One region of the Delftia sp. BGA-UO-ETr-SB1 genome, then DNA from elsewhere that is predicted to be linked to it. Evidence: predicted binding sites of a transcription regulator. Region 1 holds the regulator's gene; each other region holds the start of a gene.
The links. The regulator FNR, encoded in region 1, switches genes on or off when oxygen is low (the NO sensors DNR and NnrR bind a similar motif). The targets are predictions, from matches to a motif close to TTGATNNNNATCAA.

Region 1 (9,789 bases):
GGGCGGCGGCATGGTGCTCGTGCCGTTTCTGACCTACTTCCTCGACAAGCGCGGGGTCGGCCCCGACCTGTCCGTGAAGATGGCGATCGCCACGGCCATGGCCACCATCGTGTTCACCTCGATCTCCAGCCTGCGCGCCCACCATGGGCGCGGCGCCGTGCGCTGGGACATCGTGCGCAGCCTGGCGCCGGGCATCATCACGGGCGGCCTGCTCGCCAGCCTGGGCGTTTTCGCGCTGCTGCGCGGCAAGTACCTGGCACTGTTCTTTGGCGTGTTCATCGGCTACATGGCGCTGCGCATGCTGCGCAGCAACAGCCAGCCCACGGCCACGCGCGCCCTGCCCGGCCCGCTGGGGCTGTACGGCGCGGGTACGGGCCTGGGCTTCATCTCGGGGCTGGTGGGTGCGGGCGGGGCCTTCATCAGCGTGCCCTTCATGATGCGCTGCTCGGTGCCCATGCACATGGCAGTGGGCACCAGCGCGGCACTGGGGTTTCCGATTGCCGTGGTGAATGCGGCGGGCCTGATCTTCACCGGCGCGGGCGACGCCGGGCGCCCCGAATACTCGCTGGGCTACCTGTGGCTGCCGGCCCTGCTGGCCCTGGCCTGCTGCAGCGTGCTGACGGCACCGCTGGGGGCACGGGCCGCGCACCGGCTGCCCGTGGGCCAGCTCAAGCGCATCTTTGCCACGCTGCTGTTCGGCCTGGCGGCCTACATGCTCTGGAAGGGCTTGAGCGCAGGCAGCTGAGCGCTCGCGGCCTGGGCCATTCTCTGCCGGTAGGCGATGGCGCCAATGCCGGCGCGCTGGGCCTGCAGGCATTCGCCGAACTGCTCGCGCGGCAGGCCAGGCGCACACAGAAAGCCCTGGAAGTAGTGGCCCTGCATGCGGTGGATGGCCGTCAGCTGCTCGTGCGTTTCCACGCCCTCGGCCACGATCTCCACGCCCAGCGCCAGACCCAGGCTGATGATGGCGCCGACGATGGCCTGGTCGCCCTCGTCGCTGGGCAGGCCGCGCACGAAGCTCTGGTCGATCTTGATCTTGGAGATGGGCAGCTTCTTCAGGTAGGCCAGGTTGGAGTAGCCGGTGCCGAAGTCGTCAATCACCATGCCCACGCCGAGATCGGCGATCTGGCATACGCGCAGCGCCATGTCCTGGGCGTCCTGCAGCAAGATGCTTTCCGTCAGCTCCAGCTCCAGCAGCTGGGGTGTCAGGCCGTAGCTGCGCAGCAGCTCGGTCACCCGCTCGACAAAACCTGACTGGCGGAACTCCAGCGCCGACACGTTGACCGAGACCTTGATGGGCATGCCCTGCTGCTGCCAGCGTGCAGCCTCCTGCACGGCCTGCTCCATGACCCAGGCGCCCAGCGTGACGATGTAGCCCGACTCCTCGGCCAGCGGGATGAAGACACCCGGCGAGACCACGCCGAATTCGGGATCGGTCCAGCGCAGCAGCGCCTCGGCCGCGACGATGCGGTCGCTGTCTATGTGCACCTGGGGCTGGAAGTAGACCGCCATGCGGCCATGCTCCAGCGCCTGGCGCATGGCGTGCTCCAGCTTCATGCGCGACAGCAGGCCGGCGCTCATCTGCGGCTGGTAGAAGCTGAAATGGCCCCGGCCCCGTTCCTTGACGCGGTACATGGCGGTGTCGGCCTGGCGGATCAGCTCATCCAGCGTGAGGCCATCGGCCGGGTACTGGGCCACGCCGATGCTGCACTGCACGGAGAAACCCAGGCCGTCGAGCAGGAAGGGGCGCTCCATCTCCTGCAGGATGCGCTTGGCCACCGAAGCGGCCAGCTCGGCGTTGCAGCCCTGCAGATAGAGCACGAACTCGTCGCCACCCAGGCGGCACAGGATGTCCACGGGCCGCATGCAGTCACTCAGACGCTGCGCGACCAGCTTGAGCACGCGGTCGCCGAACTGGTGGCCCAGCGAGTCGTTGATGATCTTGAAGCGGTCCAGGTCGATGAACAGGATGCTGAACACCGTGCCGCCTGCGCGCGCGGCCTCGATGGCTGCATCCACGCGCTCCGTCAGGTTCAGGCGGTTGGGCAGGCCGGTGAGCGCGTCGCTGTAGGCCAGCTGTTCAATGCGCTGCTGGGCCACGCGCTGCTGCGTGAGGTCGCGCATGAAGCCGATGCTCTGCACCACGTCGCCCTGCGCGTTGCGCAGCGGCACCCAGGACAGGCGCACGGCGCAGCGCGCGCCGCCGGCCTGGCGCAGCCACAGGTCGCCCTCCCAGAAGCCGCCCTGGTGCCACTGGATGCGGGCCAGGTCGCCCAGGGTGTCGGCCTGGCCTTCGGAGGCCTCGAACAGCGACTCCACCGTGCGCCCCTGCACGGGCATGCCGCCCAGCAGGCGTTCGCAGGCCGGGTTGGTGCGGGCCACATCCATGTAGCCGTCGGCAATGAAGATGCCGTCCAGGCTGGATTCGAAGACGCGCGCTGCCAGCTCCAGGCCCGCCTGGGTCTGGGCCTCGGCCGTGATGTCGCGGAAGGAAAAGATCCGCCCCATGGGCAGGCCCCGGCGCAGCTGGGGCACGGCGCGGCGCTCCAGGATGCGGCCGTCGCGCAGGTCCAGCACGTCGGCCGCCTCCATCAGGGGCTGGGCCGACAGCAGCTTCAACTGGCGCGCATAGGATTCGGCATCGCGCACCTGGCTGGCCAGGTGGTCGAGGATGGCCACGTCGTTGCGGCGCACCAGCAGCGCCTCGGGAATGCCCCAGAGCGTGGCAAAGCGGTGGTTGAAGGCGCGGATGCGGCCATCGGGATCGCAGACCAGGATGGCGTCGGCCGCGGACTCCAGCGTGGCGCGCAACTCGCCCAGCAGGCTCTCGAACTCGGCCTCGTGCAAGGCCTGCTCGCGCCGGTCCAGCATGCTGACCAGCAGCACCTCGCCGTCGAGCGCGCGCACGCGCATCTCCACGGGCGCCAGCTGGCCATCGGCGCGGCGCACCTCGGCAATGAACTGGGCTCCGGCCTGCCAGTTGAAGGGATCGCTCCAGAAAGCCTGCTGCTGCGGCGTGGCGGCCAGCACCTGCACGGGCAGGCCCGGGGCCGCATCGGCCTCATAGCCGGTGACGGATTCGCTGGCAGCGTTGGCGCGCAGCACCTTCAGGGTGCGCGCATCGATCAGCCACAGGGCCTCCTGCAGTGCATCCAGCAGGCGGGGCCAGGCGCGGTTGAGCGCTTGCTTGTTCAAGACGCCACCTTCGGTGGATCCAACTCCACCGCCCGTTCAAAGTAATAGCAGACACGCCGGCGCGGCGACAGGTAGTCCAGCGCATCGCGCGGCAGCTGCGCGGGCGCCACTCCCCGGCGTATGCCCAGCTCGGGAAACAGCTCCAGCGCCAGCACGGGCGCCTGCGCGGCGGGCACGCCGGCATCGTGCACCATCACCGAGGGTTTGAGCGGGCGTGATGCATTCACGGACATGACCATGGCATGGCGCCCATCGGTCAGCTCCACCACCGAGCCCGGGGGGAACACACCCATCATGCGGATGAAGCCATTGAGCACGGGCGCGGCGAACTTGTCGCGCAGCCGGCTGAACAGCATGGACAGGGCCTCGTGCGGCGTATGCGGCGTCTGCGCATCGCCGGGATTGCACAGGCGGTCGTAGCTGTTGACCAGGGCCAGGATCTGGCCCGTGAGTTCCATGTCTTCGGCCACCAGGCTCAGCGGGAACCCCGTGCCGTCGGCCCATTCATGGTGCTGGGCGATGGCCGTGGTGACCTGGGCCGACAGGCCCATGCGCATGGCAATGGCCACGGATTCGCCCACATGGCGCTCGTAGCGCTCGCGCAGGGCGTCGGGCACGGAAGGCTCCAGGGCCAGGCCGTGCATGCCTTCGACACCGGCCACGGGCTTGCCCGCGTCATGCAGCAGCGCCGCCAGGCCCAGGTCGCGCAGCAGCGATTCCTGCAGGCCCAGGGCCCGGCCCAGCAGCAGGCTGAGCACGGTCACGTTGACGGCATGCACGCTCTGGCTGCTGCCCACGCCATCGGACAGCAGGTGAATGGCCACGTCCTGCGGGCCCGCCAGTTCGGCCAGGCAGCCATCGACCAGGGCCTCGGTGGGCATGCGCGCCTGCTCGGGCGCGCTGGCGATGGTGGTCTCTATGGCCACATAGCCGCGCTCCACCTTCTGAAAGCGCGCATTGCAGTCCTCCAGCCGGCCGCGCCAGTCGGGCACGGACAGCAGCAGCGGTGCTGGCGCAGGTTCGGTGGGTGCAGGCTCGGGGGCCACCACGACGGGCGGCAGCTCCTGCGGCGGCGGGGTGCGCACCTCGGCGGGCCAGGTGTCGCTTTTGTGCGGGACACAGCGCACCACCTCCAGGCCCAGGGATTTCAGGGTCTGGATCTGTGCGCTGGAGGTGATCTTGAAGCTGCTGACCGGAAAGGGATGGTTCAGCCACCCAACATCGAGCTGGACAAACATGCCCGGACGGAGGTCTCGGATATCGATGAGGACGGAATGGTTCACGCGCGGCAACGGCCCCGAGGCTGAAGGAATCGGCAATATGTAAGCCGATGATTCGGGCATTATCTCCAGTTCTGAGGGCCTCGCAGCCAATCCGCGGCCCCAGGTGCCAAGTCTGGCCTCAGCTGTTGCTCAACGGCACCAGAGGCTGGGCTTGTAGATCAGGTCCATCCACAGCGCCCAGACGGCCACGCCCACCAGCATCAGGCCGGCCAGGCGCGTGCCCCATTCGGCGCGCAGGCCGTTCAGGCGCTGCCGGCCCAGCCGCCACAGCCAGGGGCCGGCCACCAGCCACAGCCCGCTGCCCACGCCAAAGGCCGCCATGGCCAGCGCGCCCTGCAACGGGCCGCCGCTGAGCGCGGCGACCAGCACGGCCGAATACAGCAGTCCGCAAGGCATGAGCGCCCAGGCATAGCCTGCCGCCAACGTGCCGCCCGGCGCCGACACCCAGGGCTGCACGCGCCGCCAGGCAGCGCGGCCGGCAGACTCCAGCCAGGCGGGCTGGCGGGCCTGCACCATCATGGCAAGGCCCCAGGCCATCACGGCGACATGGGTCAGCGTCCAGAACGGCTGCAGCGCCGTGGTCTGGCTGGTGATCCAGGACAGGCTCTCCATGGCCAGGGCCGAGGCAGCGCCCAGGCTGGCATAGCCGGCCAGACGGCCGCCGTGGAACAGCGCCGTGCGCAGCCACAGCCGGCTTTGCAATCCATGCACTGCCACCACCTGCGAGCCGCCGCCCTGCCCCGCCCCACCCGTGACCACGCCGCAGGGCGCAGCGCACATGGCAAGGCAATGGGGCCCGCCGACGAGCCCCATGATCAAAGCGGTCCAGAGCAGCGACAACAGCATGGGGCCTAGATGATCCTCGAAAACCGCGCCCGGTTCTTGTCCGCCTGCAGATATCGGTCAAACAGCATGGCCACGCCGCGCACGAAGTACCAGCCCATGGGAGTGACCTGGAAGCCCTCGTCGCTGATCTGCACCAGGCCCTTGGCCTGCAGGTCCTCCAGGGCCGCCATCTCGGGCGCGAAGTACTCGCGAAAGCCCAGCAGCCATGCCTGCTCCATGGGCTCGAACAGCACGGCGCCCTGGCACATGATGGCCATGATGACGGCGCGGCGCACCAGGTCGTCGCGCGACAGCGCCAGGCCCCGCACCACGGGCAGGTGGCTGGCGTCGATGGCGTCGTAGTACTCCTCCAGCGTCTTGGCGTTCTGGCTGTAGCTGGCACCCACCTTGCCGATGGCCGACACGCCCAGCGCAATCAGGTCGCAGTCGGGCTGGGTGCTGTAGCCCTGGAAGTTGCGGTGCAGCCGGCCCTGGCGCTTGGCCACGGCCAGCGAGTCCTCGGGCAGGGCGAAGTGGTCCATGCCCACGTAGACATAGCCACCGTCCATGAACGCGGCGATGGAACGCGACAGCATGGCCAGCTTGTCGGCCCCCTGGGGCAGATCCTCGGCCGCAATGCGCCGCTGCGGCTTGAAGCGCTCGGGCAGGTGGGCATAGGCATAGAGCGCGATGCGGTCGGGCCGCAGCGCGTTGACCTGGGCCAGCGTGCGCTCGAAGGATTCGGGCGTCTGCTTGGGCAGGCCGTAGATCAGGTCCACGTTGATGGAGGCAAAGCCCAGCTGCCGCGCGGCCGCCACCAGCTCGAACACCTGCTCTGCCGGCTGCACGCGGTGCACGGCGATCTGCACCTGTTCGTCGAAGTCCTGCACGCCGAAGCTCAGGCGGTTGAAGCCCAGCTCCTTGAGCACGGCCAGGCGCTCGACGCTGACGGTGCGCGGATCGACCTCGATGGAGTACTCGCCACCCGGCTCCAGCTTGAAATGCTCGCGCAACAGGCCCATCAGCGTGCGCAGCTCGTCGTCGGAGAAGAAGGTGGGCGTGCCGCCGCCCAGGTGCAGCTGGCTGACGGTCTGGCCCTTGCCGCAATGGGCCGTGTGCAAGGCCATCTCGCGCGCCAGGTAGTCCAGGTAGACGGCGGCGCGATCGTGGTGGCGCGTCACGATCTTGTTGCAGGCGCAGTAGTAGCAAAGCGACTCGCAAAAGGGCACGTGCACATACAGCGACAAAGGCATGGCACGCGCTGCGGTACTCGATTTGCGTTGTTGCAGCGCCAGGATATAGTCCTCTGCACCAAAGGCCTCGACAAAGCGGTCGGCGGTAGGGAACGAGGTGTATCGGGGCCCCGGTACGTCAAAGCGACGCAGCAGCTCTGGGGTGACAGCGGTCATGGGTTTTTTCCTCTAATACCTCGACTGTGCCGCAGCACATCGGTCATGTCCTTGACTCATATCAAGAGTTGTTTGAGGGACTGCTGCGACAATTTGATCCAACTCATCGCAATCCACGAGGTCACCGCCGGCACGCTGTGTGCCGCTGATGTTTATCACTCCATGAACCTTCAGACCATCAAAGCCTCCTGCTCCAACTGCAACCTGCGCGAACTGTGCATGCCCATGGGCCTGGATGCCGAGCAGATGCAGCGCATCGACGACATCGTGGCCACGCGCCGCAAGGTCAAGCGCGGAGGCCTGCTGTTTCGCAACGGCGAGACATTCACCTCGCTGTACGCCATCCGCACCGGCTTCTTCAAGACCTGCGTGGCCACCGAGGACGGACGCGACCAGGTCACGGGCTTTCAGATGGCCGGCGAGATCATCGGCCTGGACGGCATCGTCAACGACCACCACACCTGCGATGCCGTCGCGCTGGAAGACGCCGAAGTCTGCGTCATGCCCTTCGACAAGCTGGAAGACCTGTCGCGCGAGGTCACGGCCCTGCAAAACCATGTGCACAAGGTCATGAGCCGCGAGATCGTGCGCGAACACGGCGTGATGCTGCTGCTGGGCAGCATGCGCGCCGAGGAGCGCCTGGCCGCCTTCGTGCTCAACCTGGTGCAGCGCCTGCATGCGCGGGGCTTTTCCAAGTCGGAACTGGTGCTGCGCATGACGCGCGAGGAAATCGGCAGCTACCTGGGCCTGAAGCTGGAGACGGTGAGCCGCACCTTCTCCAAGTTCGCGGACGACAACATCATCGAGGTGCGCCAGCGCCATCTGCGCATCCTGGACACGGAGGCGCTCAAGCGCATCGTCAACAGCCAGCAGTGCCAGTGAGCCTGCGAGGGCGGCAAGCATTCATCCGCCAATGAACAAGGCCCGCGACAGCGGGCCTTGTTCATTGCGGCGGGCTCTCGCTCAGTCCCGCCCCAGCCCCTGCATGGCCAGGTCCGGGTCGGGCTCGGAGACCACGCCGTCATTGAGATCGCGGGCCGAGCGGCCCAGCATGGTGGTCATCAGGCTGGAGAGCATGGTCACGCCCCAGAAGGCGAAGAAGGCCAGCGTGTAGATGCCCTGGCGCGACCAGCCCAGGTCGCCGAGCCAATGCAGCTCCAGCGGGTCCACAAAGGCAAAAACCAGCATCTCCATCACGGCGGCTGCCAGAAAGGCAGGCCAGGCAATCCACATCCAGCGTTGGGCCAACATCAGCGATCTCCTTGTGCTGTCGAGGGGTCGCCTTCATTGTGCGCCGCGCCAACGCATGGCGCCAAGCCCCGCAGCGCCCTGCACGCCTGTAGGAAACCCTCACCCGTCGCGCATGCCGGAGATGCGATCCGCCATGCAAAAAGGCCGCGACTGCGGCCTCTTGCAGGGGTGCACGGCGATCAGCGGTCCGTGGGGTGATCGTGCGCGGGCGTGGCCGCATGGTTGCGGCCGGTGACGGCGGGCGCCATGCTCTTGGGCACTTCGCGCATGCCATCGGCACGCTCGTTGATCGTGATGCCGTTGCGGTAGTAGTCGGGGTCGATCACGGGATCGGCGCCATTGATGGCGATGATGGCCGTGATCACGGCAGCGACCACCACGGCCGCCGGGCCGGCCACCACCAGCCAGACATGGCCGAACTTCCACCAGGGCTTGCCGGCGTCGGGGTGCGAGGGAGCCTGCGCGGGCGCGGACACTGCGGGACTGGAAGACATGGGAAACCTCTTTCTTTCAGGCGGCAGGCGCGGACCGTGCCGCGCCTGCCAGGAACATCACCGGGGCACCAGGAAGACGGCCTTTTCGGACGCGCGTCCCGCGCCTGAATGCACGGCATCGATATCGAAGAATACGGTGTGCGAGCCCGGCTCGGCCGAACCGTAGGGAATCTGCAGGCGCGCCGCAATGCCGCGCGTCTCGGCCGGGCCGACCTCGACTTCCTGCTCGGACGCCAGCTCCAGCCCATCGAGGCCATGGGCGCTGATGCGGTAGCGCTGGGCCTGCTCGGTGGCATTCATGATCTGCAGGCGGTAGACATTCTCCAGCTTGCCGCCCGCCACGATGCGCGACAGCGAGGCGCGGTCGCGGATCACGTCCACCTTGACCGACTGGCGCAGCGCAAGGCTCACGATCATGGCCACGCTCAAGCCGATCAGCACGGCCGAGTAGATCAGCACGCGCGGACGGAAGATGCGGCGCAGCACCTGGGCACGCCGCCACAGGCCGGCCATGGCGTTCTGCGTGGTCAGGCGGATCAGGCCGCGCGGGTACTCCATCTTGTCCATGATGGAATTGCAGGCGTCTATGCACAGGCCGCAGCCAATGCATTCGTATTGCAGGCCGTTGCGGATGTCGATGCCCACGGGGCAGACCTGCACGCACATCTTGCAGTCGATGCAGTCGCCCAGGCCCTGGGCCTTGTAGTCCACCTTCTTGGTGCGCGGCGCACGCGGCTCGCCCCGGCCCGTGTCGTAGCTGACGATCATGGTGTCCCGGTCGAACATGGCGCTCTGAAAGCGCGCATAGGGGCACATGTACTTGCAGACCTGCTCGCGCATGTAGCCCGCGTTGCCATAGGTGGCAAAGCCGTAGAACAGCACCCAGAACATCTGCCAGCTGCCCTGCAGCGCCAGCAGCTCGCCGCCCAGTTCGCGGATGGGCACGAAGTAGCCCACGAAGGTGAAGCCGGTCCACAGCGCAATGGCGATCCACAGCAACTGCTTGAGCGACTTCTTCCAGGCCTTCTCGAAGGTCCAGCCGTTCTTGTCCAGCCGCATGCGCGCGCTGCGGTCGCCTTCGACCTTGCGCTCCACCCACATGAAGATCTCGGTATAGACCGTCTGCGGGCACGAGAAGCCGCACCACAGGCGCCCGGCCACGGCCGTGAACAGGAACAATGCCAGCGCCGAGATGATCAGCAGGCCCGCCAGGTAGATGAAGTCCTGCGGGTACAGCACCAGCCCGAAGAGATAGAAGCGCCGCGTTCCGAGGTCGAACAGCACCATCTGGCGCTGGCCCCACTCCAGCCAGGGCAGGCCGTAGAAAACCAG
Region 2 (9,789 bases), on a different contig from region 1:
TGTGGCGCGAGCTGCTGGCCGAGGCGCCGCGCTATGCCAAGCTCATTCCCGAGTTGCCGCGCCTGATCCATCGCCGGCTCACGCGCAACTCCGGCGAGCACGACGAACTGCTCAAGGAGCTGCTGCAGCAGCAAAAGCTCACCAACCGCCTGTTGCAGGCCATCGTCAGCGCCGGCATCGGCTTTGTCATAGCGCTGATCCTGCTGCAACTGGTGGTGCGGCTGCGCTGGTACTGAGAACACTGACGGGTTTCCGGACCTCTCCCTTTTCCCACTTTGAAACAGGAGTGCCAGCGTGCTGCTCTCTATGGTGATCGCCTACCTGTTCGTGACCATCGCCATCGGCCTGTGGGCGGCCAGGCGGGTCAAGAACACGGCCGACTTCGCAATTGCCGGGCGCCATCTGCCCATGTACATGATCATCACCACCACGTTTGCCACGTGGTTCGGCTCGGAGATCGTGCTCGGCGTGCCCGCCAAGTTCATCGAGGGCGGCCTGCGCGGCGTGGTCGAAGACCCGTTCGGCGCGGGCATGTGCCTGATCCTGGTGGGCCTGTTCTTCGCGGGCAAGCTCTACCGCATGACGCTGCTGACCATCAGCGACTACTACCGCCACCGCTATGGCCGGTCCATCGAGATCGTCTGCTCGCTGATCATCATGCTCAGCTACCTGGGCTGGGTCTCGGCCCAGGTCACGGCCCTGGGCCTGGTGTTCAACCTGCTGTCGGGCGGCACGGTCAGCATTTCCATGGGCATGGCCATCGGTGTGGTGTCCATCCTGGCCTATACGCTGTTCGGCGGCATGTGGTCGGTGGCGGTGACGGACTTCCTGCAGATGATCATCCTGGTCGTCGGCCTGGTGGTGCTGGCCTGGTTTGCCAGCGACATGGCTGGCGGTGCCGGCAAGGTCATCGACCTGGCCGTGAGCCGCGATCTGTTCCAGTTCTGGCCCGAGCCCAGCTGGCATGAAATCCTCTTCTTCTTTGGCGCGGCCATCACCATGATGCTGGGCTCCATTCCCCAGCAGGACGTGTTCCAGCGCGTGATGTCGGCCCACAGCGAGAAGGCCGCCACGCGCGGCACCGTCATCGGTGGCTCGGCCTATATCTGCTTCGCCTTCGTGCCCATGTTTCTCGTGGCCAGCGCGCTGATCATCATGCCCGGCGAGACGGCGGAGCTGCTCAAGCAGGACCCGCAGAAGGTGCTGCCCACCCTGGTCATGGACAAGATGCCCTTCGTCATGCAGGTGCTGTTCTTCGGCGCGCTGCTGTCGGCCATCAAGTCCTGTGCCTCGGCCACGTTGCTGGCGCCCAGCGTGACCTTCACCGAGAACATCTGGCGCCAGTTCCGCACCCAGGCCAGCGACCGGGAAATGCTGCTGGCCATGCGCATCAGCGTGCTCGTCTTCAGCATCTGCGTGCTGGCCTACTCGATCAAGATGGAAGGAACGCCCATCTATGAGCTGGTCTCCAGCGCCTACCAGGTGCCGTTGGTTGGTGCCTTCGTGCCGCTGGTCTTCGGGCTGTACTGGAAGCGCGCCACCACGCAGGGCGCCATTTGCGCCGTGGCACTGGGCATTGGCGTGTGGGTGGTCTTCATGGCCACGCCGGCTTTGCACGAGGCATTTCCGCAGCAATTGGCGGGACTGCTGGCTGCAGTGACGGGGATGGTGGCCGGATCACTGGCGCCGCAGTGGCTGGCCAATCGCAGTGCAGACATTCTTGAATTCAGCCCCGAAAGGTAAGCGCCGTCACACCATCATTTGTAAAAACAATTGATGACAATCATCAATAGTCATTAACTATATAGTCGGCGGCTGGGATTGTGGAGGTCCCGGAATGCTGACTTGGGTGGTTTGAAGCACAGGTCGTGACAGTACGGTGGACCTCCGAATAGCAAACGCTTGGGAGGAAGCACCGTCATGAAAACACTCAAACTGATTGCGAGGGCTCGCCAGCTGAAGCTGCGGCCTGTTGCTGGCGTCCGGTTCCGATGGAGGTGGCTTGGAGGCGCCTTGCTTGTGCCAGCCCTGTGCGGCCAAGTGGCAATGGCTGCGCCGAGGATACCGGTCGCGCCGGTCATTGTCTGGAGCGAGGACTTCGAAAACCCGCAGACACCCCCCATCACCACGGAGGGGCGGGATCTGCTGGTCTACCAGGGCGCGGACCCTGCGGGGCAGATGTATACCGCCGACCCCCTGTACCGGATGAGCGCCAACCAGTGCAATGGCATAGTCACGTCCTTCAACCAGGATCCAACTTCGGCGACGATGAGTGCGGCCTGCGGTTCCCAAGGCAATTGGAACGCCCTGCAGCAGATGGCGGAGGTCGCAGGGCGCTATCAGGGCCAGAGTGCGGCGGATGCGGTCAAAAATCACGTCATGGCGATGCTTACAGCGAATGGAACCTATCCTGCTGGCGCAATTGCCTTTCGCACCAAGGCCAATATTCCGCAAAGTTCCGGCAGCAGATTCCTCACGGCCCGTGCCGATGTGGTGGCGAACTTCTGCTCGTCAGGATTCGTCGCTCCGTTGCTGCGTTTTTCTCTTGTCAATGACGCTAATGCGGAACTGCCCATCTCCATGAACGCTGTCGATCCATGCGTGGATGGTGTGTCGTTCAATACGATGCCTATCGGTATTGGGATCATACAAACGGCCAGGGCCCAGACAGTGACCTCTCCCGGAGCCCTGCTCTTCAGCGGAGCCTCTGTCGGGTTTGTTCTGCACAATGACCAGACCAGCTCCATGGGCAACGATTCGTCGATCGACAACGCGCAGATCATCGATGTCACGCCGCAGCTGGACAAGGCCTTCTCGCCTGCCAGCATTCAACTCGGCCAGGTCTCCCGGCTGACCATGACCATCACCAATACGACTGATCTGCTGCGCAAGCGAGGCTGGTCGTTTACCGACAACCTGCCTGCAGGACTGGTCGTCGAGGGCAATGCCAGCACCACCTGCCCCGGCACGACCGTGCAGGCGGCAGCAGGCGGCAGCACCGTGACCGTGTCCAACGGAGACCTGGCCCAGGGCGCCGCCTTCTGCGAGGTGAGCCTCGACGTGCGCCCGACCGCGACAGGCAGCTTCACCAACGGTCCTTCCAACCTCTCCCTGATCGGCCTGAACCAGCCGGCCACACTGGCTGTGCTGGCGGTTGCGCCAGCGGCCGACATGCAGGCCACCAGCGTCGATCTTCCGCCATCCATGACGGTGGGGGCGCCGGTATCCGGCAGCTTCAGCTGCACCAATGCGGGACCCAGCCCTGCGGCGGCAGCATCGTGCGCCATTTCAGGTCTGCCGGCAGGCGCTTCCGTGTCCTGCACTCCCGCTGTTCCTACAGGATCGCCGCTGGCCGCAGGCGACAGCATCGCCTGCACGGTAGGCTTCACGCCTGCTGTCACGGGCGCCATCACGGCACTGGTGACGGCCGGCAGTGCAACGACAGATCTGGTGCCGAGCAACAATGCGATGTCCTTCCCCTACAACCCAGGGGAGTCGGCGGACATGAGGGCCACGGAGCTGACCCTGCCGGCCTCCATGGCGGTGGGCACGCCGGCATCCGGCAGCTTCAGCTGCACCAACGCGGGGCCCAGCCCTGCGGCGGCAGCCTCGTGCGCCATTTCAGGCCTGCCGGCAGGCGCTTCCGTGTCCTGCACTCCCGCTGTACCTACAGGATCGCCGCTGGCCTCGGGCGCCCGCATCGACTGCACGGTGGGCTTCACGCCCACAGCGGGCGGGGCATTCACGGCCCTGGTCTCCGCCAGCAGCGGCACGCCGGACCCGGTGCCTGCCAACAACACCATCTTGCGCCCCTACAGCCCCGGGGAGCGTGCCGACATGCAGGCCACCTCCATCACGCTTCCCCTGACCATGACGGTGGGCGTGCCGGTGTCCGGCAGCTTCAGCTGCACCAATGCCGGCCCCAGTGCGGCGACGGCGGCTTCGTGCGTGATCTCCGGCCTGCCAGCCGGGGCGACCACGTCCTGCACGCCCGGCGTGCCCACGGCCTCGCCATTGGCATCGGGCGGCAGCATCGCCTGCACAGTGCAGTTCACGCCCACCACAACGGGCACCATCGCGGCCTTGGTGACGGCGAGCAGCAGCACGGTGGATCCGGTGCCGGCCAACAACACCAAGGCCCACCCCTTCAACCCCGTGGAGCGGGCCGACATGCAGGCCACCAGCGTCACGCTGCCGGCCACCGCCAACGTGGGTGTTCCCGTGAAGGGATCGTTCGTCTGCACGAATGCCGGCCCCAATGCGGCGGCCTTTGCTAATTGCTCCATCGCAGGGCTGCCGGCAGGTGCCAGCACCTCATGCACGCCTGCGGTGCCGACTGGCGCGCCGCTGGCCTCGGGTGCCAGCATTTCCTGCACGGTGAGCTTCACGCCCACCACGCAGGGCAGCCTGACAGCCACGGTGACGGCGGTCAGTGGAACCACGGACCCGGAGCCGGCCAACAATTCGCGTGACCAGGAGTTGGTGGTTGCTGCCGCATTGACGCCGGAGCCGGTCCCCGCCACCGGGGTGCCTGCCCTGGTGCTGATGGGCCTTGCCGTCATGCTGGCCGGTATGGGGATGCAGCGGCGCCGGGCACGGCGCTGAACATGGACGCGGCAGGCGCCCCGGCAGCGGGGCTTGCCGGCACCGCCCTGATGGAATGCCAGTCCGCGCGACTGGCATTTTGCATTTCGGGCCATCAGGTACCGACTGATGCATGCGGCTTGCGGCTCTCCGGCCTGGGCCTTTGGGGGCAAGGCAGCCGCAGTATCGGGCGGATGCCTATAATCGAAAGTTTTGCATCTTCTCTCGTATAAGCATTAGCGCCATGCCTATTTATGCATACAAGTGTGGCTCCTGCGGTCATGCCAAGGACGTGCTGCGGAAAATCTCGGATGCTCCGCTGACGACCTGCCCGGCCTGTGGTGCCGAGGCCTTTTCCAAGCAGCTGACGGCTGCCGGCTTCCAGCTCAAGGGCTCGGGCTGGTACGCGACCGACTTCAAGAACAGCGGCAGCAAGAGCGCCGCCACGCCGGCTCCAGCGGCAGACACCCAGGCCTCGGATGCATCCGCCGCACCTGCGGCAACTGCGCCTGCTGCGGCCCCAGCATCTGCTCCCGCACCCTCCACGGGCCATTAATCAAGGCTTGCATTTCTCATGTCCGCTCTGCGCAAATGGCTGTTCGCCGGCCTGCTGGTGATTGTTCCTCTGGTGATCACGCTGGGCGTGCTCAACTGGATCATCGGCACGCTGGACCAGACGCTGGCCATCCTGCCCGAGGCCTGGCATCCGGACCGGCTGCTGGGTTTCCACATTCCCGGCTTCGGCGTGGTGCTCACGCTGCTGATCCTGCTGGTGGTTGGCGCTGCGGCCAGCAACTTCATCGGCCGCAAGCTTGTCTCCTGGGGCGATGCGGTGGTCAGCCGCATTCCCGTGGTGCGCTCCATCTATTCCAGCGTCAAGCAGGTGTCCGACACCGTGTTCTCGGACAGTGGCAATGCGTTTCGCACCGCCGTGCTGGTGCAGTGGCCGCGCGAAGGCGTCTGGACCGTGGCCTTCGTCACCGGCTCGCCCAGCGGAGAGGTCGCCGCCTATCTGCGTGACGAATACCTGAGCGTCTTCGTGCCGACAACGCCGAATCCGACGGGCGGCTATTTCGTCATCGTTCGCAAGAGCGATTGCATCGAGCTGGAAATGAGCGTGGATGCCGCGCTCAAGTACATTGTTTCGATGGGCGTGGTGACTCCTCCGGATCTCACACTGCCCGCGGAATCCAAATAACAAACTGTCGCGCCCATCCCGGGCGCAGGAAGCTTTTCATCATGGCCATGCGCTCCCATTACTGCGGTCTAGTGACCGAAGCCCTGATGGGCGAAACCGTTACCCTGTGCGGCTGGGTGAACCGTCGCCGCGACCATGGCGGCGTGATCTTCATCGACCTGCGCGACCGCGAAGGCTATGTGCAGGTGGTCTGCGACCCCGACCGTGCCGAGATGTTCAAGACTGCCGAAGGCCTGCGCAACGAGTTCTGCGTGCAGGTCAAGGGCCTGGTGCGCGCACGTCCCGAAGGCACGACCAACGACAAGCTCAAGAGCGGCCAGATCGAAGTGCTGTGCCACGAGCTGAACGTGCTCAACGCCTCGGTCACGCCTCCGTTCCAGCTGGACGACGAGAACCTGTCCGAGACCGTGCGCCTGACCAACCGCGTGCTGGACCTGCGCCGCCCCTACATGCAGCGCAACATGATGCTGCGCTACCGCACGGCCATCCAGGTGCGCAACTTCCTGGACAAGGAAGGCTTCATCGACATCGAAACGCCCATGCTGGGCAAGAGCACGCCCGAAGGCGCGCGCGACTACCTGGTGCCCAGCCGCGTGCACGACGGCGAGTTCTTCGCCCTGCCGCAGTCGCCCCAGCTGTACAAGCAGATGCTGATGGTGGCCGGCTACGACCGCTACTACCAGATCACCAAGTGCTTCCGCGACGAAGACCTGCGCGCCGACCGCCAGCCCGAGTTCACCCAGATCGACTGCGAGACCTCGTTCCTGGACGAAGAGGAAATCCGCGCCATCTTCCAGCGCATGATCACCGAGGTCTTCAAGACCCAGCTGGACGTGGATCTGGGCGAGTTCCCGATGATGACGTACCAGGATGCGGCCTTCCGCTTCGGCTCGGACAAGCCTGACCTGCGCGTCAAGCTCGAGTTCACCGAACTGACCGAAGTCATGAAGGACGTGGACTTCAAGGTGTTCTCCACCCCCGCCACGACCAAGGGCGGCCGCGTGGTCGCGCTGCGCGTGCCCGGCGGCTCGCAGATCTCGCGCGGCGAGATCGACCAGTACACCGAATTCGTCAAGATCTACGGCGCCAAGGGCCTGGCCTGGATCAAGGTCAACGAAGTGGCCAAGGGCCGCGATGGCCTACAGTCGCCCATCGTCAAGAACCTGCATGACGCGGCCATTGCCGAAATCCTCAAGCGCACGGGTGCACAGGACGGCGACCTCATCTTCTTCGGCGCCGACAAGGAAAAGATCGTCAACGACTCCATCGGCGCGCTGCGCCTGAAGGTGGGTCACAGCGAATTCGGCAAGGCCAACGGCCTGTTCGAGAACCGCTGGGCGCCGCTGTGGGTGGTGGACTTCCCCATGTTCGAGCACGACGAGGAAAACGACCGCTGGGCGGCCGTGCACCATCCCTTCACCTCGCCCAAGGACGGCCACGAGGAACTCATGGTCACCGACCCGGCCAACTGCCTGGCCAAGGCCTACGACATGGTCCTGAACGGCTGGGAGCTGGGCGGCGGCTCGGTGCGTATCCACCGCGCCGACGTGCAGAGCAAGGTGTTTGACGCGCTCAAGATCTCGCCCGAAGACGCTCGCGCCAAGTTCGGCTACCTGCTGGACGCGCTGCAGTACGGCGCGCCCCCGCACGGTGGCCTGGCCTTCGGCCTGGACCGCCTGATCACGCTGATGACGGGTGCCGACTCCATCCGTGACGTGATCGCCTTCCCCAAGACCCAGCGTGCCCAGGACCTGCTGACGCAGGCACCTTCGCCCGTGGACGAGAAGCAGCTGCGCGAGCTGCACATCCGCCTGCGCAACCCGCTGGCGGCCACCCAGGGCTGAGGACCGGGCCTGGCGGCTTGATACGGACGGCAGAAGCTGGCACAGCTTCTGCCGTTTTTCTTTTTGCGGAGAGCTTTCATGCGTTTTCAAGGCATTGCATCGCTGGCGCTGGCTGTGCTGGCAGGGCTGGGCCTGTCCGGCTGCGGGGAAAAGAAGACCGAGTTGGGGCAGGGCGGTTCGGAGATCACCGGCTCCGCCGGGCCCCTGGGCGCGAACAATGGCTCGCGCGAACTCGTGCGCTGCGACGCGCCAGTGGCCACGCTGGCCCTGGCCGAGAATCCCAACGGCTACGTCATGGGGTCGGGCTACCAGCTGCCCGCCTCGCCCGTGCCGCTGATCAAGCTGCTGGCCCAGCAAAGCGGCTGCTTTCGTGTGGTGGACCGGGGCGCGGGCCTGCGCGGCACGGTGCAGGAGCAGGACCTGAAGAACGCCGGCGTGCTGCGCGAGAACTCCACGGTGCGCAAGGGCCGTGGCTATGAGGCGCAATACACGCTGACGCCCAGCCTGACCTTCAGCGAGCAGGACGCGGGCCGGGGCCTGGCCGGCGTGGTTGCCATGATTCCGGTGCTGCGGGACATCGCGGGGCTGGCCGGCATGGTCGAGCAGGTCAAGTTCAAGGAGGCGCAAACCGCGCTGCTGCTGTCGGACAACGAAACCACCGAGCAGGTGGCCGCTGCCACGGGCGCCGCCCGCACCACCGATCTGGGCGTGGGCGGCATGGTGCTGGGCCGCCTGGGCGCCGCAGGCGCGGGCTGGAGCAATACCAACGAGGGCAAGGTCATCGCCGCCGCCTTTCTGGATGCGCACAACCAGCTCGTGCATCAGGTGCGCGCGCTGCAGGCCAAGGAGCTGCCACCGCCCGTGGCGACCAAAGCGGTCCAGGGCAAGGGCTGATGCCTGCCATGCCAGGCTACAAGATCCCTGAATCGGTGCTGGTCGTCATCTACCGCGATGACGGGCAGGTGCTGCTGATGCGCCGCACGGCACCGGCGCCTGAGGGCGGGGAGTTCTGGCAGTCGGTGACGGGCAGCAAGGACCATGAAGGCGAGTCCTGGCGCGAAACCGCAGTGCGCGAGGTGCGGGAAGAAACCGGCATCGACCCCGACGCGCCCGGCTGCCTGCTGCAGGACTGGGCGTTGGAGAACATCTACACCATCTACCCGGCCTGGCAGCACCGCTATGCGCCCGGTGTATGGCACAACCGCGAGAGGGTTTTCGGCCTGCGGATTCCGTCCTACACCCCTGTGTTCTTGAATCCGAGGGAACATACCGCATCTGCTTGGCATCATTGGCATGACGCTGCCGAGCGCTGCTACTCCCCGTCCAATGCGGAAGCCATCCTGATGCTGCCGCGATTCGCTCCACTGGAGCTGGACTGATCCCGATCCCTGTGTTCCTGACCGCCTATGACTGACAACGTGAAATCCTCCCACGAGGTGGACCCCGGCCCGTCCATACTGCGCGTCGCGACCTACAACATCCACAAGGGCGTGCAAGGCATGGGTCCCGTGCGCCGCCTGGAGATCCACAACCTGGGACACGCTGTGGAGCAGCTCGATGCCGACATCGTCTGCCTGCAGGAAGTGCGCAAGATGAACCACAAGGAGGCCGCCTACTTCGAGCGCTGGCCCCAGGTCTCGCAGGCGGAGTATCTGGCTCCCCTGGGCTACGAGGCCGTCTACCGCACCAATGCCTACACGCGCCATGGCGAGCATGGCAACGCGCTGCTCACCCGCTGGCCCGTGGTGGGCCACCAGCACGAAGACATCTCCGACCACCGCTTCGAGCAGCGGGGCCTGCTGCATGTGGAGGTGGAAGTGCAGAACCGGCGCGTGCACACCATCGTGGTGCACCTGGGCCTGATTCCTGGCAGCCGCGTGCGCCAGGTCTCCCAGCTCAAGCGCTTCATCGAGCGCGAGGTGCCGCCTGGCGCCCCCGTGGTGGTGGCGGGCGACTTCAACGACTGGGGTGGCCAGATCAAGCGCATGCTCGGCGGTTTCGGCCTGTACGAATACGACGAATTGCCCAGCGTGCCCACCTATCCCTCGCGCCTGCCGCTGGCCCAGCTGGACCACGTCTACGTGCGCGGCCTCACCCCGCTGGGCCTGCATGTGCCCAAGGGACGCATCTGGTGGCGCATGTCCGACCATCTGCCGCTGATTG
Region 3 (9,789 bases), on a different contig from region 1:
ACATTGACAAGATCCTGGTTCGCCTGACCCTGGCTGGCGCGGTGTACATCACATTCGTGTGCTTGTTGCCCGAGTTCCTGATCCTGAAGTACAACGTTCCGTTCTACTTCGGTGGCACATCACTGCTGATTATTGTGGTGGTGACCATGGACTTCATGGCCCAGGTGCAGAACTACATGATGTCGCAACAGTACGAATCGCTCCTCAAAAAGGCGAACTTCAAAGCGACACTTGGCAATTGAACTAAGTGATGGGCCTGGCCGGCGGTGCCGGCGGGTCCAGTAAGAGTTAGTAGACGCCCACTCGATCTATCCATCGCGGGCATGTTTCCCGGTCGATAGGCCGTAACGGATGTAGAGTTTTAGGAGAATGAAATGAGAGTTTCGGCTTCGGTCAAAAAAATCTGCCGTAACTGCAAGATCATCCGCCGCAAAGGTGTGGTGCGAGTGATCTGCACGGACCAGCGCCACAAGCAGCGCCAGGGTTGATAGGAAAGTTTGAGGACGAATAATGGCACGTATCGCTGGCATTAACATCCCGCCGCATCAGCACGCTGAAATCGGCCTGACCGCTATCTATGGGATCGGTCGCACCACTGCACGCAAGATCTGCGAAGCCGCTGGCATCGCATATTCCAAGAAAATCAAGGAACTGACTGACGGTGATCTGGAAAAGATCCGTGATCAGCTGACTTCCCTGACTCTGGAAGGTGATCTGCGTCGCGAAACAACGATGAACATCAAGCGTTTGATGGACATCGGTTGCTATCGCGGTTTCCGTCATCGTCGTGGCCTGCCCATGCGTGGTCAACGTACCCGCACGAATGCACGTACCCGCAAGGGTCCGCGCAAGGGTGCCGCGGCTTTGAAGAAATAAAGAGATTGAAAGATCACTATGGCTAAGTCTCCCGCAAACAACGCTGCACAGCGCGTTCGCAAGAAAGTCCGTAAGAACATTTCGGACGGCATTGCCCACGTGCACGCTTCGTTCAACAACACGATCATCACCATCACCGACCGCCAAGGCAACGCTCTGTCGTGGGCCTCGTCGGGTGGCCAGGGCTTCAAGGGTTCGCGCAAGTCGACTCCCTTCGCTGCCCAGGTGGCTTCGGAAGTGGCTGGTCGTGCTGCCATCGAACAGGGCATCAAGAACCTGGACGTCGAAATCAAGGGTCCCGGTCCTGGCCGTGAATCCTCGGTTCGCGCCCTGGGCGCCCTGGGCATCCGCATCACTTCCATCGCGGACGTGACGCCGGTTCCCCACAACGGCTGCCGCCCTCAAAAGCGCCGTCGTATCTAAGCTTTTTCACCAAGCCCACCGCCGCCCAGATGTGTAACATCGCGGGCGGCTCCCGTGCTTGTGCACGGCAGATGACACAAAGGAAATCAAGTGGCACGCTATATCGGCCCCAAGGCCAAACTCTCCCGCCGTGAAGGCACTGACCTGTTCCTGAAGAGCGCACGTCGCTCGATCGCCGACAAGTCCAAGTTCGACACCAAGCCCGGCCAGCACGGCCGCACTTCCGGTCAGCGTACTTCCGACTTCGGCCTGCAGCTGCGTGAAAAGCAGAAGGTCAAGCGCATGTACGGCGTGCTGGAAAAGCAATTCCGCCGCTACTTCGAAGCCGCCGACAAGAAGAAGGGCAACACCGGTGCCAATCTGCTGTCGCTGCTGGAGTCGCGTCTGGACAACGTGGTGTACCGCATGGGCTTCGGCTCGACCCGCTCGGAAGCGCGTCAGCTGGTGTCGCACAAGGCCATCACGGTCAACGGCCAATCCGTCAACATCCCTTCCTACATGGTGAAGGTGGGTGACGTGGTCGCCGTGCGTGAAAAGTCCAAGAAGCAGGCCCGCATCGTCGAAGCCCTGCAACTGGCTGGTCAAGTCGGTTTCCCCGCATGGGTGGAAGTGTCTGCCGACAAGGCTGAAGGCACGTTCAAGAAGTCGCCTGACCGCGACGAGTTCGGTGCAGACATCAACGAATCCCTGATCGTTGAGTTGTACTCGCGTTAATTCCGCGCAGCGACATTTCTGTAAAACCGTCCCCCAGCCGCGAGGCATCGCGCTGGGGTGCTTCACCAGCCTTACCGGTGTAACGAGCCGGGGGTATTGAGAGGAAGTCTGCATGCAAACCAATTTGCTGAAGCCCAAGACGATCAATGTCGAGCAGCTTGGCCACAATCGCGCCAAAGTTGTTCTGGAGCCGTTTGAGCGTGGCTACGGCCATACGCTGGGCAACGCCCTGCGCCGTGTCCTGCTCTCGTCCATGGTGGGTTACGCAGCGACGGAAGTGACGATTGCTGGTGTGTTGCACGAGTACTCGTCCATCGACGGTGTCCAGGAAGATGTGGTCAACATCCTGCTGAACCTCAAGGGTGTGGTGTTCAAGCTGCACAACCGCGATGAGGTCACGCTCTCGCTGCGCAAGGATGGCGAAGGCGTCGTGACGGCGCGCGACATCCAGACGCCCCACGACGTGGAAATCATCAACCCTGATCATGTCATCGCCAACCTGTCGCAAGGCGGCAAGCTGGACATGCAGATCAAGGTGGAGAAGGGCCGCGGCTATGTGCCCGGCAACGTGCGCCGCTATGGCGACGAGTCCACGAAGTCGATCGGCCGCATTGTGCTGGACGCTTCGTTCTCGCCCGTCAAGCGCGTGAGCTACGCCGTCGAATCGGCCCGCGTTGAACAACGCACCGACCTCGACAAGCTGGTGGTGGAGATCGAAACCAATGGTGCGATCACTGCCGAGGACGCCGTGCGCGCATCCGCCAAGATCCTGGTGGAACAGCTCGCCGTGTTCGCTCAGCTGGACGGCGGCGATATCGCCAGCGTCTTCGATGCTCCGGCCGGTGGCCGTGGTGCCGCAACCGCCTTTGATCCCATCTTGCTGCGTCCCGTGGACGAGCTGGAACTCACCGTGCGTTCGGCCAACTGCCTCAAGGCAGAGAACATCTACTACATCGGCGACCTGATCCAGCGTACCGAAAACGAGCTGCTCAAGACCCCCAACCTGGGTCGCAAGTCGCTCAACGAGATCAAGGAAGTCCTGGCTTCCCGCGGTCTGACGCTGGGCATGAAGCTCGAGAACTGGCCGCCTGCTGGCCTGGAAAAGCGCTAAGCACTATAATTGCAGGCTCTCCTTTTTGGAGAGCCTCAGTGCCTCGGGCAGTACCTGATACGGCTGCACGAATTAATCAACAACTTGCGCAAATTCGGTTGAGGCAAGCTGCAGATCCGGTAACGGGTCCAGGCTTGCATCCTTGTTTGCGCAAGCCCTAATTACATATTTTAGGAATAAAGCACCATGCGTCACGGTCACGGCCTCCGCAAACTCAATCGCACCTCTTCGCACCGCCTGGCGATGCTGAAGAACATGATGAATTCGCTCATCGAGCACGAAGCCATCAAGACCACCGTTCCCAAGGCCAAGGAACTGCGCCGCGTGATCGAGCCCATGATCACCCTGGCCAAGGTCGACACCGTTGCCAACCGCCGCCTGGCATTCGACCGCCTGCGCGACCGCGACAGCGTGACCAAGCTCTTCAACGAGCTGGGCCCCCGCTTCGCAAAGCGTCCTGGTGGCTACACCCGTATCCTGAAGATGGGCTTCCGCGTGGGCGACAACGCCCCCATGGCCTTCGTGGAACTGGTCGAGCGCGCTGAAGAAGGCGCCGCCGAAGCCAAGGCAGCTGAATAATCTGCTATAATTTTGGAATACCGCGCGATGGAGCAGTCTGGTAGCTCGTTGGGCTCATAACCCAAAGGTCGGAGGTTCAAATCCTTCTCGCGCAACCAAATTGAAAAGGGCTACGACAACTGTCGTAGCCCTTTTTTCATGCCCTCGCGCCAGGGCAAAGACCAGGCGGACAGCCCGGCATCAGCCGCCCAGCTGGTTGCCGATGCGCTGGCCCAGCCGCAGGCGCACGCGGTGGGCAATTTCCTGGGCGACCTCGGGGCTGAGCACTTCGCTGATGTGCAGCAGCTCGGTGTAGTGCATGTACAGAAGGCCGCGCAGGGTCTTGAATGCGGCCTCGTGCTCGGCGCCGCAGACGCTGGCGTCATTGGCCAGCACGCGCTCCACCACACCGGCCTGCAGCAGCGGGATCTTGCAGATGACGGCGTGGCGGGCGATCTCCAGGTCGATCTCCTGGAGCCGGCATTCCCATTCCTCGGGCAAGAATCGGTTGGCTGGCATGTCGGCTTTTCTCCTTTTTTCACTGCATGGGTACACCGGGGCAAAAGGCACCCGGTCTGGGGATGCTGTCATGTGAGCGGGGCTCGGTGGCCTGGGTCGCTAGGTTTACTGGCCCGGCCTTGATGCCTGTCAAACTTCGGTGGCGCAGGCGCCCGCTGGAAGCCGGGCTCATGCTGCACTGCATCATGATGTCAGTCATGCGGCGCGGCCGCCAGTGCCCGTGCAGGCTGGTGGGCTTTTGCTCCCGGCAGGCCATGCTCTCTCGGCGCCGCTCCGGCAACGCAAAGGATCCACATGCTCGAGAAGATCGCCTCGCTGTTCCGCTATTTCAAGGCGGCCGTGCCGTTCCGGCTGGTGCCGGCACTGATTGCCACCGCCGTGCTGTTCGGCCTGCTGCTGATGCCCGTGCCCGAGGGGCTGACGCCCAAGGGCTGGCAGCTGGTCGCCATTTTCCTGACCACCATCGTGGCCATCATCCTCAAGGTCATGCCCATTGGCGTGATGGCCTTGATGGCCATCGTTATCGTCTCGCTGTCCCAGGTCACCTCCGGCTCGTCCAAGGGTGCCATCACCGATGCGCTGAGCAGCTTTTCCAGCCCGCTGATCTGGCTGATCGTGGTGGCCATCCTGATCTCGCGCGGCCTCAAGAAGACGGGGCTGGGCAGCCGCATCGGCCTGATGTTCATCGCCCTGCTGGGCAAGCGCACCATCGGCATCGGCTACGGCCTGGCTATCTGCGAGCTGGTGCTGGCACCGTTCACGCCCAGCAACACGGCGCGCGGTGGCGGCATCGTGCACCCGATCATGAAGTCCATCGCCAATGCCTTCGAGTCGGACCCGGCCAAGGGCACGCAGGGCAAGGTGGGCACCTACCTGGCCCTGGTCAACTACCACGCCAATCCCATCACCTCGGCCATGTTCCTGACCGCCACCGCGCCCAACCCGCTGGTGGTGGATTTCGTGGCCAAGGCCACGGGCCAGGCCTTGCACCTGAGCTGGACCACCTGGGCGCTGTACATGCTGCTGCCGGGCCTGCTGTGCCTGCTGCTGATGCCGCTGGTGATCTATCTGCTGTCGCCGCCCGAGCTCAAGGCCACGCCCAATGCCGTGGAGTACGCGCGCAGCGAGATGGCACGCATGGGGCCGCTGTCGGGCAAGGAGCACGTGATGCTGGGCACCTTCGGCCTGATGCTGCTGCTGTGGGCCAACGTGCCGCAGATGCTGTTCGGCCCGGCCTTCGTGCTGGACCCCACCGTGGTCGCCTTCCTGGGCCTGTTCGTGCTGATCATCACGGGCACCATCGACTGGGATGACGTGCTGTCCGAGAAAAGCGCCTGGGATACCCTGGTGTGGTTCGGCGCCCTGGTCATGCTGGCCGAACAGCTCAACAAGCTCGGCGTGGTGTCCTGGTTTGCCGTGGGCATGAAGAACGCCATCGTCGCCAGCGGCCTGGACTGGCTGCCGGTGGCGGCCATCCTTGTGGGCGTGTTCGTGTTCTCGCACTACCTGTTCGCCAGCACCACGGCCCACATCAGCGCGATGATGCTGGCCTTCCTGACCGTGGGCGCGCAGCTGATTCCGGCCGACTATGTCGTACCCTTCATGCTGATGATGACGGCCGGCTCGGCCATCATGATGACGCTGACCCACTACGCCACCGGCACTTCGCCCATCATCTTCGGCAGCGGCTACGTCACGCTGGGCAACTGGTGGCGCGTGGGCGCGGCCATGTGCGTGATCGAGCTGCTGATCTTTGCCGTGGGCGGCAGTGTCTGGTGGAAGCTGCTGGGGCTGTGGTGAGGGCGGCCGCCCTCAAGCCGTGGTCCGTGGCTCGCCCAGCGACAGCATGAGCCGGTTGGCCCAGTTGAAGAAGGCCGTGCCGTGCAGCACATCGGAGATGGCGGCATCGTCCAGGCCTGCGGTGCGCAGCGCATCGATGTGGGCGGGCTCCAGCGCAGGCGGCGTCTGGGTCAGCGCCACGGCCGCCGTGACGATGGCGTTCCAGCGCGGGCCCAGGTCCGTGCCCGGGCCTTCGTCGAGCAGGCGCTGCACGTCGCCGCCCCTGCGCGAGAAGTGCGTGGCAAAGCGTGCGTGCACCGAGGCGCAGTAGATGCAGCCATTGGCGCGTGAGGTGGCCGCAGCGGCCAGCTCGCGCTCGGCACGCGGCAGGCCGGCGTCGGGGTTGTAGAAGATGTCCTTGTCGGTGCGTGTGCGTGCGCCCAGCGTGTCGGGGTCGCGCGCCAGCAGGCGGAAGTAGGGCGACTGCGCGCGTGAGGCATCGACCAGGCCTGCATGGTGGCGTTCGGTCAGCTCGCTTTCTTCCAGCGGCTCAATCCATGGCAGCCAGTCGAGTTGTTCCTGGGTGAAGACCTGGGGAGCGGCGGAGTTCGTTGAGGTCATGGCTGGGCTTGCAGGGTGGTGGGTTGATGGGCTGCCTGGGGCGCGGGGCGTGCAGCCAGCACGCGCAACCCCGCCACCACGCGGATCTGAAAGGACAGGAAGGACGCCAGCTGGGACAGGATGACGATGTCCGTCTCGCTCCAGCCCGCCTGTTGCAGCGCCTGCAGGGCCCCGGCGCTGGCGTCGCGCGGGTGGTAGGCCAGCAGGTGGGCATGGGCCAGCGCCGCGGCCAGGCGCGCGCCCAGCAGTGTGGCGTGGGCCGGGTCCACGGCATAGGCGGGGCCGGGCTGGTCCTCGCGGCTCAGCGGGCCTGCCGGGTAGCTGCCGTAAGGGCCGTGCGGGCCGCTGCCGGCCTGCAGGCTCTGGGCGCGGCCACGCACCACTTCGGACGCCACCACGGCGGCCAGTTCCGCATCCTCGGTGGCCAGCGCGCGTGTATAGAAGACGGCGCTGCGCGGCTCGCCATGCAGCCCGGCCGTGAAGGCGGCCAGGGCCAGCCGCTCGCGCAGCGAGACCGTGCCGGGCACGGGCTCGGCGGGCGTGAACAGGGCGGCAAAGCTTTGCTGGGCCTGCGTGCGTGCCTCGGTGCGGTGGCGGCGCACGCGGTCCAGGGCGCTGCCGGGGGTAATGTCGGCGAGGTGGTCGATCACGTCGCCGGGAAAGCGGGGCGTTGCGGTGGTGTTCATGGTCATGCGGCTTGCAGCAGTCCGGCCCGGACTGCGGGGAGGGAAGAAGGCGCTGGGGTGGACGTGGATGTGGACTCATCGGCACGGCGCCAGCCCAGGGCCGGTGCCACATGGGCGGCCGTCAGCTCGATGGAGCGCAGGATGGCGTTGTGCGGCGGGTCGATGGAATGCACCTGGAAGACGATGTCGCTCACGCGCGCCAGCGCCGTGTCGGCGCGCAGCGAGGCGATGACCTCGTCGGGCGTGCCCACATGCACGTCGTAGGCGGCGATGAGATCGGCCAGCGGCGCCTGCGGATCGACGCGGGCCGCCCATTGCGAGGGCTGGGCGGCATGGCGCAGGGCCACGCGGCGCAGGCCGGCCTCGGCCCAGCGCAGCGCCTCGTCTCGGCGGTCGGCCACGAACAGCGTGCGCGAGCCCAGGATGCGCGGCGCCCGCCCTGCGGGCAGGCGGGCGAGGTAGGCGTCGATGATGGGGTTCTGGATCTCGGACAGCGTGGCCTGCGGCGCGCCTTCGGGCCGTGGCTGGGTGCGCGACAGCATCAGGCCGTCGCCATTGGCCCCGGCCCGCGCGCCGCCCTCGGCCGAGAACGTGGCCTGCCAGACGCGCTCCAGCAGCTGCGGCGCGGCCGGGTACAGGCGCACGCCACCGGCCAGCGCGCGCCCGGCCCAGGCGTCCTGCAGCACGCCGAAGTTGCGTGCGAAGACGGCGCCGCGCTCGGCGCCCTGCACGCCAAAGGCCTCGAAGGATTCGGCCGTGCCGCCCGTGCCCAGGCCCACCTCCAGGCGGCCGCCGGTCAGCAGGTCCAGCACGGCCGCGTCCTCGGCCACGCGCAGCGCGTTTTCCAGCGGCAGCGTGATCACGCCCGTGCCGATGCGGATGCGCCGCGTGCGCGCCGCCACATGGGCCAGAAAGACGAAGGGCGAGGGCAGGCCGCCCTCGCTTTCATGGAAATGGTGCTGGGCCACCCAGGCCGAGTCGAAGCCCTGGGCCTCGGCATGGGCGATCTGCTCGGCCACCAGACGGTAGCGTTCGCCGGCCGGCGCATCGTCGAGCAGGCGGCTGAAGAAGCCCAGGCGCGGGCCGCTGCGGTGGGCGGCGCCAGCGTGTGTGTCAGGCGGGATGGGGGACAAAATCAATGCTCCTTTTGCCGGGAATGGCGTCCATGAGTTCACGCGTGTAGTCGCTGGTGGGGCGCTGGAACACTTCCTCCACGCTGCCCGCGTCCACCACCCGGCCCGCGCGCAGCACCGACACCGTGTCGGCGATCTGGCGCACCACGGCAAGGTCGTGCGAGATGAAGAGATAGGTCAGCCCCAGGTCCTGCTGCAGCTGGGCGAGCAGGGCCAGGATCTGCGCCTGCACGGTCACGTCCAGGGCCGATACGGCCTCGTCCAGCACCAGCACCTGCGGCTGCAGCACCAGGGCGCGCGCAATCGCCACGCGCTGGCGCTGGCCGCCCGACAGCGCATGCGGGCGCCGCTGCAGCACGGCGGTCGGCAGGCCCACGCGCTCCAGCATGTCGTGCACGCGCCGGCGGCGCTCATCGGCCGGCAGCGGGTCGAAGTTCAGCAGGGGCTCCTCAATGATGTCGAACACGCTCTGGCGCGGGTCCAGAGAACTGAACGGGTTCTGGTAGACCAGCTGCACGCGGCGGCGCAGCTGGCGCAGGGCCTCGCCGCGCAGGCCCGTGACCTCGGTGCCTTCGATGCGGATGCGGCCCGCCGTGGGCCGGCCCAGGCCCACGATGGCGCGGATGGTGGTGGTCTTGCCCGAGCCCGACTCGCCCACGATGGCATGCGTGCTGCCCCGGCGCACGCGCAGCGACACGCCGTCCACGGCGCGGAAGATGCCGCGCCCGTGGGCGGAGGCATGGCCGGGCGCCGCGAACTCGTGCACCAGGTCCTCGACCTCGATGGCCCAGTCATCGGCCGTGGCGGGCCGGGGCGTGCGGCGCGGCGCGGGCGCCAGCGAAGGCGCATCGGCCAGCAGCCGCCGCGTATAGGCGCTTTGCGGATTGCGCAGCAGCTCCAGCGTGGGGCCCTGCTCCTGGATGCGGCCGCCCTGCATGACGACCAGGCGGTGCGAACGGTCGGCCGCCACGCCCAGGTCATGCGTGACCAGCAGCACGGCCGTTCCGGTCTCGCGGCGCAGCGCGTCGATCAGGTCCAGGATGCGCCGCTGCACGGTCACGTCCAGCGCGCTGGTGGGCTCGTCGGCAATGATGAGGGCGGGCCGCAGCGCGATGGCGATGGCGATCAGCACGCGCTGGCGCATGCCGCCCGACAGCTCGTGCGGATACTGGCGTGCGCGCAGCGCGGGCTGGGACAGGCCCACGCGGGCCAGCAGCTCCAGCACGCGCGCCTCCACGGCCGTGCGGTCGCGCAGTCCGTGGATGCGCAGGATCTCGCCCACCTGGTCGCCCACCGTGCGCACGGGGTTCAGCGACATGGTGGGGTCCTGCGGCACCAGGCTGACCACGCGGCCGCGGATGGCGTTCCA

Region 2: the regulator FNR is predicted to act here: its motif matches at 1,777-1,790, upstream of AC57B5_RS24745 (DUF7933 domain-containing protein).
Region 3: the regulator FNR is predicted to act here: its motif matches at 4,321-4,334, upstream of AC57B5_RS16735 (DASS family sodium-coupled anion symporter).

What each region holds. Positions count from the first base shown of each region.
Region 1 is NZ_JCAQOW010000004.1:162,037-171,825, reverse strand. Features, by position in the region: gene AC57B5_RS01280 (sulfite exporter TauE/SafE family protein) at 1-745, shown strand, start outside; gene AC57B5_RS01275 (bifunctional diguanylate cyclase/phosphodiesterase) at 709-3,195, opposite strand; gene AC57B5_RS01270 (cyclic di-GMP phosphodiesterase) at 3,192-4,538, opposite strand; gene AC57B5_RS01265 (sulfite exporter TauE/SafE family protein) at 4,608-5,324, opposite strand; gene hemN (oxygen-independent coproporphyrinogen III oxidase) at 5,330-6,712, opposite strand; gene fnr (fumarate/nitrate reduction transcriptional regulator Fnr) at 6,875-7,594, shown strand; gene AC57B5_RS01250 (hypothetical protein) at 7,676-7,963, opposite strand; gene AC57B5_RS01245 (FixH family protein) at 8,143-8,457, opposite strand; gene ccoG (cytochrome c oxidase accessory protein CcoG) at 8,515-9,789, opposite strand, start outside.
Region 2 is NZ_JCAQOW010000006.1:1,316,916-1,326,704, forward strand. Features, by position in the region: gene ubiB (ubiquinone biosynthesis regulatory protein kinase UbiB) at 1-236, shown strand, start outside; gene AC57B5_RS24740 (high affinity choline transporter 1) at 295-1,743, shown strand; gene AC57B5_RS24745 (DUF7933 domain-containing protein) at 1,921-4,605, shown strand; gene AC57B5_RS24750 (FmdB family zinc ribbon protein) at 4,829-5,140, shown strand; gene AC57B5_RS24755 (DUF502 domain-containing protein) at 5,159-5,782, shown strand; gene aspS (aspartate--tRNA ligase) at 5,824-7,626, shown strand; gene AC57B5_RS24765 (CsgG/HfaB family protein) at 7,705-8,520, shown strand; gene nudB (dihydroneopterin triphosphate diphosphatase) at 8,529-9,005, shown strand; gene AC57B5_RS24775 (endonuclease/exonuclease/phosphatase family protein) at 9,033-9,789, shown strand, end outside.
Region 3 is NZ_JCAQOW010000005.1:1,454,436-1,464,224, reverse strand. Features, by position in the region: gene secY (preprotein translocase subunit SecY) at 1-242, shown strand, start outside; gene rpmJ (50S ribosomal protein L36) at 375-488, shown strand; gene rpsM (30S ribosomal protein S13) at 511-876, shown strand; gene rpsK (30S ribosomal protein S11) at 895-1,299, shown strand; gene rpsD (30S ribosomal protein S4) at 1,390-2,013, shown strand; gene AC57B5_RS16755 (DNA-directed RNA polymerase subunit alpha) at 2,126-3,124, shown strand; gene rplQ (50S ribosomal protein L17) at 3,311-3,703, shown strand; tRNA gene AC57B5_RS16745 (tRNA-Met) at 3,725-3,801, shown strand; gene AC57B5_RS16740 (hypothetical protein) at 3,884-4,201, opposite strand; gene AC57B5_RS16735 (DASS family sodium-coupled anion symporter) at 4,496-6,001, shown strand; gene AC57B5_RS16730 (alkylhydroperoxidase domain protein) at 6,014-6,601, opposite strand; gene AC57B5_RS16725 (CMD domain protein) at 6,598-7,293, opposite strand; gene AC57B5_RS16720 (putative FMN-dependent luciferase-like monooxygenase) at 7,290-8,420, opposite strand; gene AC57B5_RS16715 (dipeptide ABC transporter ATP-binding protein) at 8,401-9,789, opposite strand, start outside.